One region of the Mesorhizobium sp. B2-8-3 genome, then DNA from elsewhere that is predicted to be linked to it. Evidence: riboswitches for the same ligand, from Rfam matches in the RefSeq annotation. Region 1 holds a riboswitch; each other region holds the start of a gene.
The links. Region 1 has a riboswitch for cobalamin ahead of FJ418_RS17585 (CbtB domain-containing protein). Riboswitches for the same ligand answer to the same signal wherever they lie in the genome.
Positions count from the first base shown of each region.

Region 2: another riboswitch for cobalamin. It lies ahead of FJ418_RS16860 (DUF1636 family protein); the one in region 1 lies ahead of FJ418_RS17585 (CbtB domain-containing protein).
Region 3: another riboswitch for cobalamin. It lies ahead of FJ418_RS24935 (DUF1636 family protein); the one in region 1 lies ahead of FJ418_RS17585 (CbtB domain-containing protein).
Region 4: another riboswitch for cobalamin. It lies ahead of bluB (5,6-dimethylbenzimidazole synthase); the one in region 1 lies ahead of FJ418_RS17585 (CbtB domain-containing protein).

Region 1 is NZ_VFTW01000011.1:18,557-23,322, reverse strand. Features, by position in the region: gene FJ418_RS17600 (MAPEG family protein) at 1-395, shown strand, start outside; gene FJ418_RS17595 (PilZ domain-containing protein) at 650-922, opposite strand; gene FJ418_RS17590 (histidine phosphatase family protein) at 1,072-1,644, opposite strand; adenosylcobalamin (AdoCbl) riboswitch at 1,730-1,873, shown strand; gene FJ418_RS17585 (CbtB domain-containing protein) at 1,874-2,083, shown strand; gene FJ418_RS17580 (CbtA family protein) at 2,244-2,984, shown strand; gene FJ418_RS17575 (hypothetical protein) at 3,036-3,620, shown strand; gene FJ418_RS17570 (DMT family transporter) at 3,686-4,180, shown strand; gene FJ418_RS17565 (GNAT family N-acetyltransferase) at 4,225-4,766, shown strand, end outside.
Region 2 is NZ_VFTW01000010.1:62,327-67,092, reverse strand. Features, by position in the region: gene FJ418_RS16870 (ABC transporter substrate-binding protein) at 148-1,095, opposite strand; gene FJ418_RS16865 (ABC transporter ATP-binding protein) at 1,128-1,916, opposite strand; gene FJ418_RS16860 (DUF1636 family protein) at 1,913-2,296, opposite strand; cobalamin riboswitch at 2,492-2,699, opposite strand; gene FJ418_RS16855 (efflux RND transporter periplasmic adaptor subunit) at 3,034-4,191, shown strand; gene FJ418_RS16850 (FAD-dependent monooxygenase) at 4,188-4,766, shown strand, end outside.
Region 3 is NZ_VFTW01000022.1:35,501-40,266, reverse strand. Features, by position in the region: gene FJ418_RS24945 (cobaltochelatase subunit CobN) at 1-774, opposite strand, end outside; gene cobW (cobalamin biosynthesis protein CobW) at 793-1,830, opposite strand; gene FJ418_RS24935 (DUF1636 family protein) at 1,833-2,258, opposite strand; cobalamin riboswitch at 2,298-2,501, opposite strand; gene FJ418_RS24930 (winged helix-turn-helix domain-containing protein) at 2,532-3,731, opposite strand; gene FJ418_RS24925 (NADH-quinone oxidoreductase subunit A) at 4,063-4,428, shown strand; gene FJ418_RS24920 (NADH-quinone oxidoreductase subunit B) at 4,419-4,766, shown strand, end outside.
Region 4 is NZ_VFTW01000021.1:31,672-36,437, forward strand. Features, by position in the region: gene FJ418_RS24370 (pirin family protein) at 1-274, opposite strand, end outside; gene FJ418_RS24375 (DUF2277 domain-containing protein) at 284-550, opposite strand; gene FJ418_RS24380 (exodeoxyribonuclease VII small subunit) at 609-860, opposite strand; gene FJ418_RS24385 (histone deacetylase family protein) at 864-1,790, opposite strand; cobalamin riboswitch at 1,905-2,082, shown strand; gene bluB (5,6-dimethylbenzimidazole synthase) at 2,125-2,856, shown strand; gene FJ418_RS24395 (hypothetical protein) at 2,857-3,840, opposite strand; gene FJ418_RS24400 (TetR/AcrR family transcriptional regulator) at 4,058-4,666, opposite strand.

The sequences.
Region 1 (4,766 bases):
GCACGCTCGGCGTGCTTGCGCTCTGTCTCCTGTCGGTGGCGCTGGCGGTCTATTCCGGCTCGTCCAAGGGATTTGCGGGCAAGCTTTCGGGTCCGGTCGTCCCGGCGGACGACGACAACCGGCTCTACCGGATCGACCGCGTCCACATGAATTCGGTCGAGGCGCTGGCCCCTTTCGTCGTGCCCGTGATGCTGGCGATGATGGTCGGCGTCGGCCCGGTGACGCTCGCCGTGCTTGTCTGGGTTCACCTGGCGATACGCCTCGTACACATGGTCATCTACCTGCGTGGAGGAAACGCCGCCAAGGGCGGCAGCGTCAGGACAATCTTCTATGTCTCGGGCGCGCTGGTCACGCTTGTTCTCATCCTCGTGACGGGGTGGGCGGCGCTTCGCTGAGCAGCTTTCGCTTCGTCGGCGGAACCCTCAGCCGATCAGAGGTTCATCCCTGCACAACCACAGGAGATCCACCATGGGCCATTGGCCTGCAACAGGTAAATGGCGAGCAGCGCCACCCAAACGGCTGTCCTGCTCATTCGCAAATCCCTGTTGGTCCGGCAATGAACGCGCTCGCGGCGGTTACGTTCCCGATATGCCAGGCTGCACATCGCCTTGGGCAGGATCAAGTAACGAATTGGTGGGACGGCTGCGCATCAGTCCTTCGGCGCGTTGCTGTAGAGCGCCACGCCGACGCGGTCGTTGCGCCGCCACCGCACCAGAGCGCGATAGGCCGTATCGTCGGCCGGGACCTCGAGCAGGAAGCGGTCCGGGATCTCCACATCGGCGCCGACGCGCAATTCCGCACCTTGCTCGTGCTGATTTCTGACCGAGCAGCCGATCCTGACGCCGGCGGCGATGATCGTGGCTTCCTTGAGCACGAATTCGCGCGCATGAAGACGGCGCTCGGTCTCGGGAAAATTGGCCATATCCGGCGGGCTCCTCAGGCAAGGCTCTCCTCGCAACAGGGCAGCACCATAGCAGCGAGGCGTTTCCGTTCCGTTAGCAATCACTGAAACGCGGAACGGCAGCTTCATAGGCCGACCGCGTTCATCGGGATCTTTCATGCCCAGAGGGTTCAACCAGAGACGATGACCCCGCTCGCGTGCAGGACCCAGCGGCGGCCGTCGCCGCGGAACTCGGTGAGTGACAGCGGCTCGATGTCGATCTTCCAGACCGAGGAGAGCGGCGCACCCAGCACATGCACCATGGCGGCGCGGATCGGCACGGCATGGGTGAGCGCGATGGTGTGGCCGCTCTCGGCGGCCAGGCGCTCCAGCAGTGCCGCGCCGCGCGAGGCCACCGCGGCAAGCGACTCGCCGCCATGGGGTGCGGCATCCGGATCGGAAAGCCATGCCGCCATGCCTTCCGGATCCTCCGCCTGCACCTCCTCGAAACTTTTGCCGGCCCAGCGCCCGAAATCCTGTTCGCCAAGCAGCGGCTCGACCGTCGCCGCCAGGCCGAGCGCCTCGGCCGTCTGCCGCGCGGCCCGCGCCGGACTCGTCCAGACGCGGTCGGCGCGGCGCAGCGAAGCGGCCAGCGCGCCGGCACGCTCGAAGGCTCGCGGCTCCGGCGCCTCGTCACTCGGAAAACGACCCTTGCGCGTGGCCTGCGTCGCGCCGCTTGCGATCATCGTCAGGCGGGCGAGCATCCCAAAACTCCGTGGTCCAGTGAAATTTCGGCCGCGCGAAGCCGTGTTGGCCATTACATGTCGTTGACAGGCGAACGAAGTGCTGACAAGTGTTTTAGCGCTATACGGGATTGGAAGCCGGTGCGAGTCCGGCACGGTCGCGCCACTGTGATCGGCACCAGCCGAAAGTCAGGCCTTATTCCGCAGCATTGTTCGATCAACGGGACGCAGTATCCCACGGGAGGTCAATATGTCCGACACCACCTTCGCCCCCAGCTACGGTCCGGTTGCGATTCCGGTTCGCGAGCTTCTGCCGTGGGCCATCTTCGCCGGCCTGCTGTTGATGCTGGCGATCTATTTCGTCGGGGCGGAAGAAGGCGCGACGTCGCTGATCCGCGGCACCTATGTGCACGAATTCGTGCATGACGGCCGCCACCTGCTCGGCTTCCCCTGCCACTAAGGCGGTTCAGCATCGGTGAACTCGCTTCGATTTTGGTCTAACGCGATTCCGGACGGAAAACCGGCACGCAGTTTTCCTGGAATTGCTGGGTTGGTTTAACGCTATTCCTGACGGAAAACCGCTACGCACTTTTCCTGGAATTGCTTAGAGGGTTAACGACATGGTCGGAAAACTTTTGCTGCGCGGCATGCTTGTCGGGCTGGTTGCGGGGATTCTGGCATTCGCCTTCGCCCGCGTCTATGGCGAGCCGCAGGTCGACAAGGCGATCGCCTTCGAGGAACAGCAGGCCCAGACGGCCGGCGAGGCGCCGGAGCCCGAGATGGTGAGCCGCGTCACGCAGGCCGGCATCGGTCTCGCAACCGGCGTGCTGGTCTATGGCGCCGCCCTCGGCGGGCTGTTCTCGCTGGTCTTCGCCTATGCCTATGGCCGGCTGGGTTCGCTTGGGCCCCGTGGCACTTCGGCGCTCATCGCGCTGCTCGGCTTCCTGGCGGTGATCGTGGTGCCCGGCCTCAAATACCCGGCCAACCCGCCCGCGGTCGGCAATGCCGAGACCATCGGCTACCGCACGGAATTGTTCTTCATCATGATCGTGGTCTCGATCGCGGCGATGGTGGCGGCGGTCGGCCTGGCGCAGCGGCTGTGGACCCGGCTCGGCGCCTGGAACGCCTCGATCGTGGCTGGGCTGGCCTTCCTCGTCGTCTTCGCGCTGGTGAAGGCAGCCCTGCCAGACATCAACGAAGTACCGGAGAACTTCTCGGCGACGGTGCTGTGGCAGTTCCGCGTCGCCTCGCTCGGCATCCAGCTTGTGCTATGGACCGTCGTCGGGCTCGGCTTCGGCGCGGTTGCCGAGCGCGTGGTCGCGGCGCGCGACCAGCGCAGCCCTGCCCGCCGCTTCGCCTGAAATCCGATGCGTCGGCCGCCACGGTTCCTTGCCCTGGCGGCCATTTTCTTTTTGGCGACCGCCCTTTCGATCATGACGGCGGGAGCACCCGCCGAAGCGCATAGCGGATCCTTCGCCCCGCCTCCTCCCGGCATCCAGATCCCGAGCCTGACACACGGCCAGATGGCCGTGATCGCCCGCTACCGCGGCGAGATCCTCGAGCTCGCCCAGCACCAGACCGCGACCGACCCGACCTTCCGGCGGCTCTACAATCACGGCAATCTGCAATACACCTATTGCCTGTGGGGCCTGATGCCGGGAAGCCTCGCCGACGAGGAGAGCCCCTTCAACGAATGCAGCCACGCCTACCTCGCCACCGCCAAGGCGCTGCTCACCCATATGGCGACGATGCCCTCAGCCGAACGCAACGCGAAAGCACTGATCTCCGATATCGACGCCGACATGGTGCGCAGCGGCGCGTCGTGGATCCTGTGCCAGTATAGCGGCGAGTCTTTCAGCACCGGCGCCGTCGTCGAGCCCAGATGGCGCGACATGGTCTTCCACCTGCCGAGCCTCTGCGTGCTGCTTGCCACGATAGCGGCGCTCGTCGCCGCCGCATGGTCCATCTTCGGCACGCCGCGCGCCCGCGCGGCCTAGCCGAGCGCTGCGCGCAGGCGTAAGCATCGGCAATTGTCCGGTTCCCGGATTCGCAGCCGCCAGCCATGTTCGCCCCCGAAGCCTTCGCCGTCACCGCCGCCTTATGCAGCGCGCTGAGCTCCATGTTCCTGAGCGAGCTCAAGGGCCGCGTTCCCCTGCTCCAGCTTGCCCGCTGGCAGATGCTCGCAACCTTCGTGATGACCGGCTCGGTGTCGTTGGCGATCGGCGGCTGGCACACGATCGGAGCGAGGGAGTTCTGGCTGCTTGCCGGATCGAGCTTCGCCGGCATCAGCATTGCCAGCTCGACCTATTTCGCCACCATCTATTCGGTCGGCCCGCGCATCACGGCGCTGCTCTTCTCGCTCACCTCGCCTTTCGCCCTGGCGCTCGGCTATCTCGTGCTCGGCGAAACCATCAGCCGCTGGCAGGCGCTGGGCGTGGCGCTGGCGCTTGCCGGCATCGTGCTTGCCATCGGTGGGCAAACGCCGGGGGTCAACGCGGCCTCGGACCCCGGACGATGCTTGCTGATGGCGCCCGAGACGGCAGGCATGGACAACTGATACGATCGGCGTTGCGGCTCACGCTCCGTGGCTGAGGTTGTTCAATGTCGCTCGTTTACAGACCTGCTCGCGCCGATGATCTCGTGGCGACCGATGCGCTGGTGGTGGCCAGCATCAATGAGCTTACCACTCGGCACGGCTTTGGCCCGATGGCGGCGACGAGCCCTCCCAACTTTCAGCTGTTTTCGCTCGAGGACGACCCCGGCGGCCTGTGGGTGGCGGAAGATGACGGGGACATTGCCGGCTTCGCCTGGAGCTGGGTATGCGGCGATATCTGGTTCCTCGCCCAGCTGTTCGTCGATCCTGGCCGACAAGGCCGCGGCATCGGAAACACGCTGCTGGAACGGACCATGGAGCATGCCCGCGCATCAGGCGCAGCCCACAAGGCACTTATAACATTCACCTTCAATCGTGTGTCGCAGGGGCTTTACATGCGGCACGGCTTGTTTCCCAAAACGCCGATCTACCTTCTCAGCGCCGCGCGCGAACGGGTGACCAAGGCATTGGCTCGACCGTTGCGTGCCGTCGAAATGGACGACAGCGCCGCGACGATGGAGAAACTTGCCGAGATCGACGCCTGTGCCCT
Region 2 (4,766 bases), on a different contig from region 1:
ATCCTCGGGTCTGCGCCGCGTCGCTTCGCTCCTTGCTCCGCCCGTGGATGACGAAGTCGCGAGTGTTTTGGCCAATCTCCAAGGCGGGCGATTCACAGGCAGGCGATCCGTCAATGAAGCCATCCCCATCCCATCAGAACTCCAGGCCTAAAACGCTTCCGGATGCATGGCCCTGGCGATCTCGCCGATCGCCTCGATATTGGCGGGTCCGGGCGTCAGCTCGGCGTAGCGCAGCGCGACGAAGCGCTCGTTCCTGACAGCGTCGGTCTCCTTCATGGCCGGATGGACTTTAAGGAAATCGAGCAGCTTCCTGTAGCCGCCGCCATCCTGGTAATCGAGCAGGATAAGGAACTGCGGATTGCGCGAGGCGACCGTCTCCCAGTCGGTGTTGCCCCAGCTCGTCTCCATGTCGGCCATGATGTTTTCGCCGCCGGCGGCTGCGATCATGGCGTTGGGAATGGCGAACTTGCCGGCGGTGAAGGGCTTGTCCTCGCCGGAATCGTAGAGGAACACGCGCGTGCCCTTGCGGTCGCCGACCTTGGCGGTGATATCGGCAAGCTCGGCCTTCCAGCCGGCGACCAGCTTTTCGGCCTCCGTCTCCTTGCCGAAGATCTTGCCGAGCTTCTCGACGTCGCCATAGAGCAAGTCCATCGAGGCGACGGGCCGGTTCTTGTCGAGATGGACGCAGCTTTCGGTCAGCACCAGCGTCTTGATGCCGTGCGGGGCGAGCGTGTCGGGCGTGACCTCGCCGCCCGGCTTCATGCCGTAATACCAGCCGGCGAAGAAGAAATCCGGCTGCACGGCGACGAGGTTTTCCAGCGTCGGATATTTTGGCGCCAGCTCCGGGATGGAGCCTTGCTCCGCCTTGAACTCGGGGCCGACCTTGTACCAGCCGGTGATGCCGGTAAGCCCGACGATCGACGGCTGCAGCTTCAGCGCGAAGGCCATCTCGGCCATGTTGAGGTCCTGGATGACGGCGCGTTTTGGCGGTGCATCGAAAGTGAGCGCCTTGCCGCAGCTGTCGACGGTGACCGGGAAGGCGAAGGCGGCCGAGGCGAGAAGCGAGAAGGCAAACGACAAAGCGAGGCGTTTCACGGGATGGTGCTCCTTGTTTGGGTTGGGCAGGTTCAGGATGGCGAGGAAGCGCGCGTGGGCAGCTCGAAGACGGTGAGCTCGCGGTCCTCGGTCGGGTGCCGCAGGCGCAGCACGTCGATGCCGAAAACCTCGCGGATATGCGGCTGCGCCAGCGCCTCGCGCGGCGGTGCCAGCGCGTGCAGCCGGGCGTTGCTCATCACCGCGACGTTGGTGGCGAAGGGCGCCACCAAGGCGAGATCGTGCAGCACGGCGACCACGGTCATGCTGAATTCGGCCACCAGTTCGAGCAGTTCTGCGCGGGCGCGCGGGTCAAGGTGGTTGGTCGGCTCGTCGAGGAACAGGATCTTCGGCTCTTGCGCGATGGCACGGGCGAGCTGCGCGCGCTGGCGCTCGCCGCCGGAGAGCGAGCCGATGCTGCGCGCGAGCAGTGGCAAGAGCCCGGTCCGGCGCAGTGCTTCGACGACGATGTCGCGGTCGTCGTGCCGGCGCCTCAGGCCGGCATGCGGGACGCGGCCAAGCTCGACATAGTCGATGAGCGCCAGCCGTGGATCCGGCTGGTCCGTCTGGCCGACCACGGCGATGCTGAGCGCCCGCTCGGCGGCGGTGATCCTGTCCAGCCGGCGGCCGGCCAGGCGAACCTCGCCGTGGCTCGGCGACAACGCCCCGCACAACATGCGCAGCAGGGTCGTCTTGCCGGCGCCGTTCGGGCCGATGATGGCGAGGCGCTCACCCGCCGCCAGCGACAGGCTGACATCCTCGACCAGCGTCCGGCCGTTTGCCGTGGCGCCCAGATCGCGGGCTTCAAGCAGGGGCACGCTCACCGGACTTGCTCCCTGGCCTTACCCGCGGCGGGGATGCGCGCCAGTATCTTGCCGGCGAGCCTTGCCGGGCGCTGGCCGGAATTGCACCAACCGTCGGGCAGCGAGGCATAGAGCCTGGCAAATTCGACCAGCGCGCCGGCGTCGGTGCCCCTGTCGATGGAACCGAAGAGATAGGTGGCTTTGCCTTGCGCCATGAAGGCCACGGTGAGCGGCCGCGCGCAACCCGCCATGCAGTCGATGGTCTCGATGGCAAAGGAAGGCGCCGGCTGCAAGGAAAGCCTGGAGCGCAGGTCGGCGCACAAACCCTCGCCGGACCTCAGCCCAGTCACGGTATCGCGGCACAAAGAACAGACGATGATGCGATGGCTCGAGCGTTTCACCGTTTCACGGAAACGGCGAACCGCTCTATCTCTTTGTTTTGACACAATTCCAGACGGAAAACCGCTACACACTTTTCCTGAAATTGCTCTCGAGGCGTCCAACATTTCCGTCACTTTCCAAAATGGCGACGGAAGGATGCTGGACGAGCCGGCCGACAAGACCGGTGCTCGCGTCTCCTCCCGGCACACCCCGTCCGGTCAACTCATGTCGATGGCAGGTCTCCTGGCTCGCGGGTCGTTGCGCCATCCGCCTTCCCAGCCTTGCCGGCCAGTGGCGTTTCGGATGGAGCTCGCCGCTCACAGTTGCGGGGGCAGCCACGGGTTCGATCCAGACCGGATCTCACCGTGTTCCCTTTTTCACCCCTCGCCTTGCGGCTCGGGGACCATGACGCAGCCATCGTAGGTTGTCCGCGCGCGAGTCGCAACGGCTTCTGCGCGCGTTCATCACCGCGTGAAGCGACCTGCCTGGAGAAATGCATTCGTGGTTCGATTCTCGTTATGATATGTAATAACGTTACACACCAACGAATGCGTAGCAGTCAATCCCTCCTCGCGCCGTCTCACCCAAACATCGGAAAATTTTCAGAAACCGTTCGGGATTTGCCGGAGCCGAAATCGCAAAAAGATCGGGCTGGCGAAAGACAGGTTGCAACGCCTCGATCCCCTGCCAGCCAACGCAGTTTTCCCGACCGCCGCGTCCTCCCAAGCGCGGCCGCAACCTTGGGCACGGAGACGACATGATTGCCGCACGTTTTCACAACAGTCCTCTTGGGCACAACAAGCCGCTCAGGCGCCGCCTTGTCGCCGGCTCCATCGCCGCGCTCGCTTGCGGTGCCGTGATGGTCTGGCACGGCGCCAGAAGCGAAGCATCGAACGTCGCGCCGGGCACGCCCGAAACCAAGCTGGTCAAGGCAGTTTCGGTCTCGCCGGAACCCGTCGCGGATAACCGCGTCGCCATCGGCGAGATCAAGCCGAGGCTGGAGAGCGATCTCGGTTTTCGCGTTTCCGGCAAGCTCATCCAGCGCACCGCCGAGGTCGGCGCCACGGTGAAGAAGGGCGAGGTGCTCGCCCGGGTCGACGACCAGGATTATCGAAACCGGCTGGCCAGCGCGGAAGCCGATGTGACAGCGGCCGAGGCCGTGCTGGTGGAAGCCAGCGCCGCCGAAGCGCGTATCAGCGCGCTGCTCGCCAAGGGTTTCACGACACGCGCCAACCATGACGCGACGCTAAAGAATCTGCGCTCGGCCGAGGCCAAGCTGAAATCGGCGAACATCGCCTTCGCGATGGCCAAGGACCAGCTCGGTTACACCGAGCTCCGGGCCGAATTCGACGGCATCGTCACCGCCACCGGCGCCGAGGCCGGCCAATCGGTCAATGTTGGGCAGATGGTGGTACGCGTCGCCGATCCGGAGAGCCGCGACGCGGTGTTCTCTATCGCGGAAGCAGCCTTTACCAGCGACCGGCGCGGTCGAAAGATACCCGCCGTCACCGTCTCGCTGCTCAGCAATCCGGCGGTCTCGACCGCCGGCACTGTGCGCGAGATAGCGCCGATGGCCGACGCCGCCACCCGCACCTTCCAGGTGAAGGTTTCGCTTGAGAATGCGCCTGACGAGATGCGCTTCGGCGCAAGTGTCGCCGGCCGCGTCGAGATCGCCGGCGCGCCTGTCGTGCTGCTGCCGGGCAGCGCGCTGTTCGACAAGGAAGGCAAGCCCGCCGTCTGGGTGGTGTCGGCCTCGTCGGCTGTCGAGCTCAAGCCGGTCACCATCGCCCGCTACGAGACCGACCGCGTAGTCGTCAGTGCCGGGCTCACCAAGGGCGACCGGGTCGTCACTGCCGGCGTTAACCGGCTGCGGGAACACGAAAAAGTCCGTATCGTTGAGGGAGAAGGAAAATGACCATGTCAAAGACCAAGGTCCTCATCGCCGGCGCCGGCCCGACCGGGCTGACGCTCGCGCTCTGGTTGACCAAGCTCGGCGTTCCGGTGCGCATCTTCGACAAGGCCGCCGCTCCCGGCGAAACCTCGCGCGCGCTGGCCGTCCAGGCGCGCACGCTGGAATTCCACCGCCAGATCGGCATCGTCGACGACGTGCTTGCCGCGGGCGTGAAGATCGAACAGCTCACCGTGCATACGCCGGCAGGCGTCGCCGCGAGACTCCCGCTCGCCGATTTCGGCCGCGGCATCAGCCCCTATTCCTTCGCCTTCGCGCTGCCGCAGGACATCCACGAGCGCGTGCTGATCACGCATCTGGAGCGCGCCGGCGTCGAGGTGGAGCGCGGCACGGAGCTCATCGCTTTCCAGGACAAGGGCCACGCGGTCATCGCGACGCTGAGCAAGGAAGGCCAGACGGAAACCGTCGTCGCCAACTACCTCGCCGGTTGCGACGGCGCCCACAGCACAGTGCGCCACGGGCTGAATATCGGCTTTCCCGGCGGCGCCTACGAACAGTCCTTCTACGTCGTCGACGTGAAA
Region 3 (4,766 bases), on a different contig from region 1:
CTCTGTCCTGCCGGACATCTCCCCCGCAAGGGGGGAGATTGCTCTGTGGTCGACGGTTTCGCCAACTGTAGATGTTTCAGCTAGCTCGATATTTGACGAAGCAGAGATAGAGCCGGCTTGGGTGACGGCTGATCTCCCCCCTTGCGGGGGAGATGTCCGGCAGGACAGAGGGGGGTGCGAAGGAATGCCGACCCTTGAAACGTTCGACTTCTCGACGACACCAACTCCCGGCTCATAATACCCCGCCTTCGGCACACTGACCGCATCAACCACGGCCGCCTCAGCCCCCGCAAGCTTTGCCAGCCTTTGCACCAGCGCCGCCATATTGGCCGGCCCGCCTTCGCGGAAATAGCCGAGCAGCGCGTCGAGCTCGGCACGCGGCAGCGTCGAGCCTTCGATCAGCCGCTGGTCCTCGTCATGGCTTTCGCCGGGCAGCAGCGCCAGCTTGATGCCGCGCTCGCGCGCGACCGCGGCGAGCTGGTCGCAGCCATAGCGCCACCACTCATAGCCGCCGAGGATGCGCACCAGGACGACCTTGGCGTGGCGGGCGACGCTGTCGATCCAAAGATCCACCGACATCGGGTGGCGAAGGTCGCGCAGCGCCGCAAGCCGCATCGCGGGCAGCCGCGCGGCATCGGCCTTCCAGGCGGCGGCCAGACCGGCGAGGTCGCTGTCGGTGAAGGACAGGGCCACCACATCCGCAGGCGTCTGCCTGAGGTCGACCGGCTCGGCGAGATCGTCGAGCGAAGCGGATGTCGTGGTGAGGATATGCATCGCTTTTTGGTCTTTGCCTCAGCCGGCGAGGATACGCTCGATCGCCGGGCGGTTCAGCCCCTTGAGGCCGATGACGACGAGCCGCGAACGGCGGTCGTCCTCGGCCGTCCAGGCGCGGTCGTAATAATGATTGACGCGCGGGCCGACAGCCTGGAGCAGGAGCCGCATCGGCTTGCCGCCGACCTCGACGAAGCCTTTGACGCGCAGCACGTTTTCCTGCTCGGCGGCAAGGGCGACGCGCTCGGCCAGCTCATCGGGGTTGGCGACCGAAGGGATGTCGATGACGAAGGAATCGAAATCGTCGTGCTCATGGTCGAGCTCGTCGTCGTGATGGGTCTTGCGGTTCTCGATGTCGTCCTCGACGGCGAGGCCGAGACCGAGCAGCACCGACGGGTCGACCTTGCCTTGCGCGGTCGGAACGATCTTCACGGCGCGCGCGACGTGCTTGCCGATGACGGCGTTGGCGCGCTGCGATCCGGCCGCATCCATCAGGTCGCTCTTCGACAGGATGATCAGGTCGGCGCAGGCAATCTGGTCCTCGAATACCTCTTCGACCGGATCGTCATGGTCGAGCGTCACGTCCGCGGCGCGCTGGGCCTGCAGGGCATCCATGTCGGAAGCGACGCGGCCGTCGGCCAGCGCCGGACCATCAACCACGGCGACGACCCCGTCGACCGTGACGCGGCTCTTGACCGTCGGCCACTGGAAGGCCTGGACCAGCGGCTTCGGCAGAGCGAGGCCGGAGGTTTCGATCAGGATGTGGTCAACCTTGGGATTGAGCGACAGGATCTGGTCGAGCGCCGGCACGAAATCGTCGGCCACGGTGCAGCAGATGCAGCCATTGGCGAGCTCGACGATGTTTTCCTCCGGGCATGTGTCGACGCCGCAGCCTTTCAGGATATCGCCGTCGATGCCGACATCACCGAACTCGTTGACGATGATCGCCAGCCGCTTGCCCTTGGCGTTCTCGAGCAGGTTGCGAATCAGCGTCGTCTTGCCGGCGCCGAGGAAGCCGGTGACGACGGTACAGGGAACACGGGAAACGGAAGCGTTCATGGTCAGTCCTTCAGCATGTCGAGGGGAGGGATGCGGGCAACCAGGCCGCGCTTGAGAGAATCGGGCCGGCCGCGCCAGGGGATCAGGCCGTCGGTCGAGATGGCGAAGAGCTTTGCGCCGGCGATGAGGTCGGCGCCGCTGGTCGCGGTCAGATCGCCGAAGACATAGCTCCAGCAGCCGTCGCGCAGCAGCGCGGCGCTCAGCCGGCGCTTGCAATTGCCGAGGCATTCGACGGTGCGGATGCGGACGTTTTCACCGGAGGCGGCACGGCGCGTGTCTTCAGCCAGCAGCGCGCCGGCACGCGGATGGGCGTCCGAGCCGGTTTCGTCGCGGCAGGAGGAGCAGACGATGACGGTCACGCCGGCCAGCGCGTCGGGCTCGGACGAAATATCCGCACTATTTGCCGGGAAACTGCCGTTGCGATCCAAAACCAGGCTCCTTGCCCGGAAAACCCGCCGGGCATTCGGATACTTAAAGTCTCAGACGGCAGGTCTCCTGGCTCGCGAGTCGTCGCCTTGAAGGCCGCCTTCCCGGGAACATCCCAGTGGTTTTCGGCCGGGGCTCGTCGCTTACAGTTGCGGGGACAGCCGCGGATTTGGGCGTTGGCCCGCACCGCATTCCCTCTTGGCTCCTCCCTTTGCCGGGAGAAGACCGTCTGGGTCAGGATTTAGGCTTACGGCCGGGTGCCTGTCAACGCACGGCTACGACACCGCGATGTCGGCCAGCGCCGGCCCGAGGTCGCCGGCCGGCGTCACTTCGATCGCCTCCAGGCCGAGCCATGCCTGCATCTGCTTCAATTCGTCGAAGAGTTGGGCCGCCGTTTCGGCGGGAGCACCGGTTTCGGCATAGGCAGCATGGACGCGCAGCACGCTCGCCGGCCGATCGGCTCGCAGATCGACACGGGCGACGATGCGGTCGCCAAGCAGGAAGGGCAGCACGTAGTAGCCGTATTGGCGCTTTTCGGCCGGCGTGTAGAGCTCGATGCGGTAGCGGAAGCCGAAGAGTTTTTCCGTCCGGGTGCGCTCGAAGACGACGGGATCGAAGGGGGCGAGCAGGGCGCGGGCCTCTATTCGGCGTGGAAAGCGGGCGTCCTTGTGGAGATAGGCGGTCTTGTCCCAGCTCTCGACCTTCACAGGCAGCAGTTCGCCCGCTTCGACCAGTTCCTCGATGCGGTCTTTCGTATCGCCCGGCGCGAGACGAAAATAGTCGCGAAGGTCGCCATAGGTGGCGATGCCATGGGCGCGGGCCGAGATGCGCAGCAATTCGCGATGCGCGTCCTCGACCGAGGGCACCGGCAGGTCGAGCACGGCCTGCGGCAAAACGCGCTCGGGCAGGTCGTAATAGCGTTCGAAGCCGCGCCGGTAGGCAGTGGTGATGCGTCCGGCCCAGAACAGCCATTCGAAAGCGTGCTTGGCCTCGCTCCAGCCCCACCAGCCGCCATTGCCCTTGTGGCCTTCGATGTCGGACGCGGCGATCGGGCCGCGTTCGGCGACCTGCGCATAGATCTCGTCGATCATCGCCTTGCGCTCCCGGCCCCATTTCGCCAGGCCGAGATACATCTCGTCGCCCTGCTCGGCGCGCAGCATGCGCCAGCGCATCAAAGGGTAGGTTTCGACAGGCAGGAACGACGCCTCATGCGCCCAATACTCAAAGACCGCGCGCTTGCGGGTGACCGCGGCGTTGTCGAGCAGCGCAAGCGGGTAGGGGCCGAGGCGAGAATAGAGCGGCATATAATGAGCGCGCACCACAGCGCTGACGGAATCGATCTGCAACAGGCCGGTTCGTGAAAGCACGCGCGCAAGGTGGCGGCGATCCGGAACGCCGCCGGGCCTAGGGTCGTTGAACCCCTGTGCTCCGAGCGCAATGCGCCTCGCCATGGCCAGCGAAATCTTGTCCTTCATCGAGGCGCCTTGCCCTGATCATTTGCCGGATTTTTAGCCGGTGATTCCGGCCATGCTAGCAGGCAAATGGCGGGAGATATGTCAGGAGAGAAAAGTGGAGTAAAAATCGAAGGAAATCAAACAGGAGCGGATCGGACCAGTTTCTTCCGATAAGGCGTCCAGGCCGCGAATTGAACAAGGTTTGACTTGCGTCACCGAAACCGCTGCGCTAACCCTCGCCGCGTTGCAGCATGGGCCTCTTAAAACGGTTCAGCGGTTAAACTGTCACGCTTCCGCATTAGAGTTCGTTGCTGTAATCAAAGTGAACTGCCCGCCTAAGGAAAGCCGCCGCATGAGCGCACTCCTGAGTTCATATCTGCCGATCGTCCTGTTCATCGCCGTGGCGCTGGTCGTCGGCCTTGCGCTGCTCATAGCGCCGTTCCTGGTGGCCTACCGCAATCCCGACCCGGAGAAGCTTTCCGCCTATGAATGCGGCTTCAACTCGTTTGACGACGCCCGTATGAAATTCGACATCCGCTTCTACCTGGTGTCGATTCTGTTCATCATCTTCGATCTCGAGGTCGCCTTCCTGTTCCCGTGGGCGGTCTCCTTCTCCAAGGTCGGCATGCTCGGCTTCTGGTCGATGATGGTGTTCCTGGCGGTGCTGACCATCGGCTTTGCCTATGAATGGAAAAAAGGAGCGCTGGAATGGGATTGAACGACAGTTCAGGCACCCTCGTCGCGCCGAAGCCCAAGGGCATCATCGACCCCAACACCGGCAGGCCGGTGGGGGAGGACGATCCCTTCTTCCTCGAAATCAACAATGAACTGGCCGACAAGGGTTTCCTTGTCACCTCGACCGAAGCGCTGATCACCTGGGCGCGCAGCGGCTCGCTGATGTTCATGACCTTCGGCCTCGCCTGCTGCGCGGTCGAGATGATACACACCTCGATGCCGCGCTATGACTCGGAGCGCTTCGGCGTCGCGCCGCGCGCGTCGCCGCGCCAGTCCGACATCATGATCGTCGCCGGCACGCTGACCAACAAGATGGCCCCG
Region 4 (4,766 bases), on a different contig from region 1:
GATGCCTGATCTTGCCGTCGAACAGGTAGGTGACGGTGGAAAGCCCGATATGCGGATGCGGGCGCACGTCGAGCGCATGGCCGGCGCGCAGGATCGCTGGCCCCATGCGGTCGAAGAAGATGAACGGCCCGACCAGACGGCGTTTTGCCGTCGGCAAGGCGCGGCGCACCTCGAAGCCGCCAATGTCCTTGGCGTTGGGGACGACCATCAGTTCGATCTGGTCGCAGGCGAAGGCATCGCCCGGTTCAGGATCGTTTCCCGGAAAGAAGCTCATGTCGGATCCTCAGGCGAAACGCAGCGCCGACCTGGCCTTCGCCTTGGCAGCTTCTTCCTCGCGATTGCGCGGTTCCTGGTTGGTTTCGAGCGAATCGATCAATTCGCGCGCGACAGCTGTGATCGCCTCGACCGCATGGTGGAAGGCATGCTCGTTGCGCTTGGAGGGCTTGGTCGAGCCGCTCAGTTTGCGCACGAATTGCAGCGCTGCGTCATGCACTTCGTCATTGGTCGCCGGCGGCTCGAAATTGGCCAGGGTCTTGATGTTGCGGCACATAGCTTGAACTCCTTACCTGCTTTGTCTGCCTCACCGTCGTCCAAATTACTCTGCGTCGTTACTCTGCGTCGAGCGGCTCCGTTCCTACCGGCTTGCCGTCGCGCGACAGCCTGATCTTCTCGACCTTGTCCTCGGCCGCTTTCAGCAGCCGGTCGCAATGCGCCTTCAGCGCTTCGCCGCGCTCGTAGATCTTGATCGACTGGTCGAGCGGGACGTCGCCGCGCTCAAGATCATCGACGATCTTCTCCAGCGCGTCGAGCGCCTGTTCGAAGCTCATCGCCTTGACGTCCTCATTGCCTTCCAATGCCATAGCCTATCCCTTCATCAGCCGCCCGACATGGGCGGCGACTGAAAATGCCAGTCCCTGCAGATCGTAGCCGCCTTCCAGCAGGCTGACGAGCCTGTTGGAGCTGTGGCGGCCGGCGCGCTCCATCAATTGCCCGGTCGCCCAGTCGAAATCATCCTCGGTCAGGTTGATCTCCGCGAGCGGATCGCGGTGGTGCGCGTCGAAGCCGGCTGAAATGATGATCAGGTCCGGCGCGAACGCATCGATCGAGGGCAGCACGCGCGACAGGAAGGCATCGCGGAACAGGTCGCTGCCGGTCTGCGGCGCGAGCGGCGCATTGACGATGTTGCCGGCGCCGGTTTCGCTTTTCGCTCCGGTACCGGGATAAAGCGGCATCTGGTGCGTCGAGCAATAGAGAACCGACGGGTCGTCCCAAAAAATGTCCTGTGTGCCGTTGCCGTGGTGGACGTCCCAGTCGACGATGGCGACGCGCTCGGCCTGATGCTTCTTCTGCGCGTAGCGGGCGGCGATCGCGGCCGTGTTGAACAGGCAGAAGCCCATCGCGGTGGTCTTTTCGGCGTGGTGACCCGGCGGACGGGCGGCGACGAAGACGTTGGCGGCACGGCCCTCGAAGACGTCGTCCACCGCCGCGTTGGCGCCGCCGATCGCCGTCACCACGGCCTGCCAGCTTTTCGGGCTGGCGCTGGTATCGGCGTCGATCGAGACGATGCCGTTCTCAGGGATCGCCGCGCGCACGCGCTCGACGAAATCCTCGGGATGCGCATAGAGGATCGTTTTCTCGTCGCCTTCGGGCGCCTTGACGCGGTCGAGCGCCGAAAAAGCCTCGTCGTCGAGCACGCGTTCGATGGCGCGCAGGCGGTCAGGCCGCTCGGGATGGCCGGGCGGCGTGAGGTGTTCCAGAAAGATCGGGTGCGTGTAGAGACGGGTGTCCATGGCGCCTAATCTAGGCACCGGCGGCGCGGATGACCATGTTTGAAAGCCGAATGGCTGGGGAAAATTGCGCCAGCCCATGTCGCTGGCGCCATTGGCGCGGCGCAAGCTTCGCGGTAAGGTTCTTCGCTGCCTGGTGCCCGCGACGCGGGAGAATCGGGAACACGGTTGAACTCCGTGGCGTGCCCAACGCTGTGAGGGGGACCGCGCCGGCAAAGCCACTGTCGATGACGGGAAGGCGCCGGATGCGGGAGGATCCCGAGCCAGAAGACCGGCCCGGCAGACATGGTTTTCCGCTTGGTCAGGCGGGGGACTGCTTGTCGCAAGGGGAAAAGCGATGACGGCAGCAGCGATCGCCGCGAGCGGCGACGACTTTGACCAATTGGCGCGCGACGCGGTCTATCGGGCGATGTTCACCAGGCGTGACGTGCGCAGCCATTTTATCCCCGACGATCTCGACGACAGCGTGTTGGCGCGGCTCATCACCGCCGCGCATCATGCGCCGTCGGTCGGCTACATGCAGCCGTGGAACTTCATCGTCATCCGCGATCCAGGCAGGCGTCAGCAGGTGCGCGACCTGTTCCTCGCCGCGCGCGAGCAGGAGCTGCCGGCGATCGAGGCGGAACGGCAGGCGCTTTACCGCAAGCTGAAGCTCGAGGGCATCTGCGAAAGCGCGCTCAATCTCTGCATCACCTGCGACCGGCAGCGGTCGAAGGACTCGCCGCTCGGGCGTTGGCACAATCCGGAGATGGATCTCTACAGCACCGTCTGCGCGGTGCAGAATTTCTGGCTGGCGGCGCGGGCCGAGGGTGTCGGCGTCGGCTGGGTCAGCATCATCGAGACGGAAGCGCTGAAGCAGCTCTTGTCGATCCCGGAACATGTGACGCCGATCGCCTATCTCTGCGTCGGCCGCGTCTCTGCCTTCGCGCCGAAGCCCGATCTCGAGGCGCATGGCTGGGGCAAGCGCCTGCCGCTGCCGGAGCTGGTGATGAGCGAGACTTTCCGCGGCGCCGGCGAGGCGCCGCTCAAATCGGCAATCGCCAGGCTTGGCGGCCCATCAAAGCCATGATCAGGCGGCTCTCGGGGTATCCCAGCGCGAGCCGCCGCCGAAAGAGCCCAGCGCCTTGTCGCGCAGTTCCCCGAACTTGGACGAGGCCTCGGCCAGCCGGTGGTCCCATTCGGGATTGGGCACCTGGCCCTCGATGGCTTCGAAATAGACCTGCATCAGCGAGGCAATGGCGAAGGGCTCGATGAAGGCCGCCTTGAAGGCCCAGGCAAAGACGATGGCCAGCACGAAAGCCCAGCCGGCAAGCTGGCCCGGCATGACCCAGAGGATCGCGGCCGCGGGCGCCAGCATCAACAGGAAGATGACGAAGGACACGCCCCACATGATCGCCGCCAGCCAGACGGCGTTCTTGACCATGTGCTTGCCGTTCTGGGCGTAGAGGACGACGCCTTGCCTGGCCGTCTCGAAGGGCGAGTTCGAATTGATGCGGATGTTGTAGCCGAGGATGATCTCGTCGACATAGGTCAGCGAGATACGGATGACGGTGTTGATGAAGCCGACCAGGCCGCTCAGGCCCGGGATCGGCAGGAAGGCGGCTATGCCGCCGATCAGGCCGGTGATGGCGCGGATGGCGCCCTTGACCAACTGGTCGACGACGAAAAGGATGTTGGCCTCGGCGAAACGCTGGGTGACCACTTCCTTGGCATAGGCGATCTGGTTCTGGCCGTCAGGGACATCGTGGCCGTCGATCAGATGCACCATGACGGCGATATGGCCCGCCTTCAGCACGTAGAGGATGTATTCGCGGATCCAGTAGACGGCGATCGACACGACGCCGAAGCCGACCACGCCGCCCCACAGAGCGAAGGACATCGGCCCGTCGGGATCGGTCGAGATGTGGCCGACGCCGTAGCCGACGCTGGCCCCCGTCCCAGTCGCCATGATGTAGGCAACCGTGATGCCGAAATAGACGATCATGCGAAAGACGATGAACGGCCATGTCCGCATCATGATGGACACCGACCTGGCGATGCTGAAGTCCCACATGCCCCGACTCTCCACACCCCCGCGCATGATCCCGAAAATCGGAATCGATTTTTGGGAAGGGCCATGCGCTGAATCAAAGTTTTTACAGCGTCCTTTGCGCGTTCAAAGAACGCGCGGCGCTGTAAGAGTTGGCGGTGGAGGATGCGCTCGCCCCATTGATTGTCAATCGCGGCGGGGTTGCGGCGGCCGGAAAGCGGTGCACAACCCGGTGGCTTGGTTACCCAAGCGTGCCGTCAACCCTCTTGCGCAAGCCTTCGAGCAGTTGCTTGAATGCCGCGATCGCCTTCTTCGACGTCGCTTCGGGATCCTTCGAATTGGCGATGCGCTGCGCGGCCTGGCTGCTGGCGCCATTGATCAGCCGTGAGGTGGTCTCGGGATCAAGCTCTGGAACGACCACCCCCTCGTCCTGCAGCTTCGTCAGATGGTCGGTCATCGAGGCGATGCAAGCGCTGGCATTCGGCCACTGCGCCGGGTCGCCGAGCACCGCCGGACCGTCGCGGAACATGATGCGCTGGATTTCCGGCTCCAGCGCCATTTCGATATAGCTGGTGCATTCATCGACGAAATGCTGCCAGCGGGTCGGCGCCTTCGAAGCCACCTCGTTCACCCGCTCGGCCATTTCGCCGTCGATCTCGGCGATCACCGCCTGCAGCAGCCCCTTCTTGTCGCCGAAATGATGGTAGAGCGCGCCGCGCGTCAGGCCGGCCGACGCGGTGAAATCGTCCATCGAGGCCTCGGCGTAGCCGACCGTGCCGAAGGCGTGGCGGGCGGCCGCGATCAGCTTGGCGCGCGTTTCGGCGATCATCTCCTTGCGCGGTCTGTGCATGGCTCTGGCCCTACTCACATACGTTTCGTATGCCAATTGACATACGCTGCGTATGAACTATCTCACATTCATACGCAGCGCATGTAGTTTTAGTATGCAA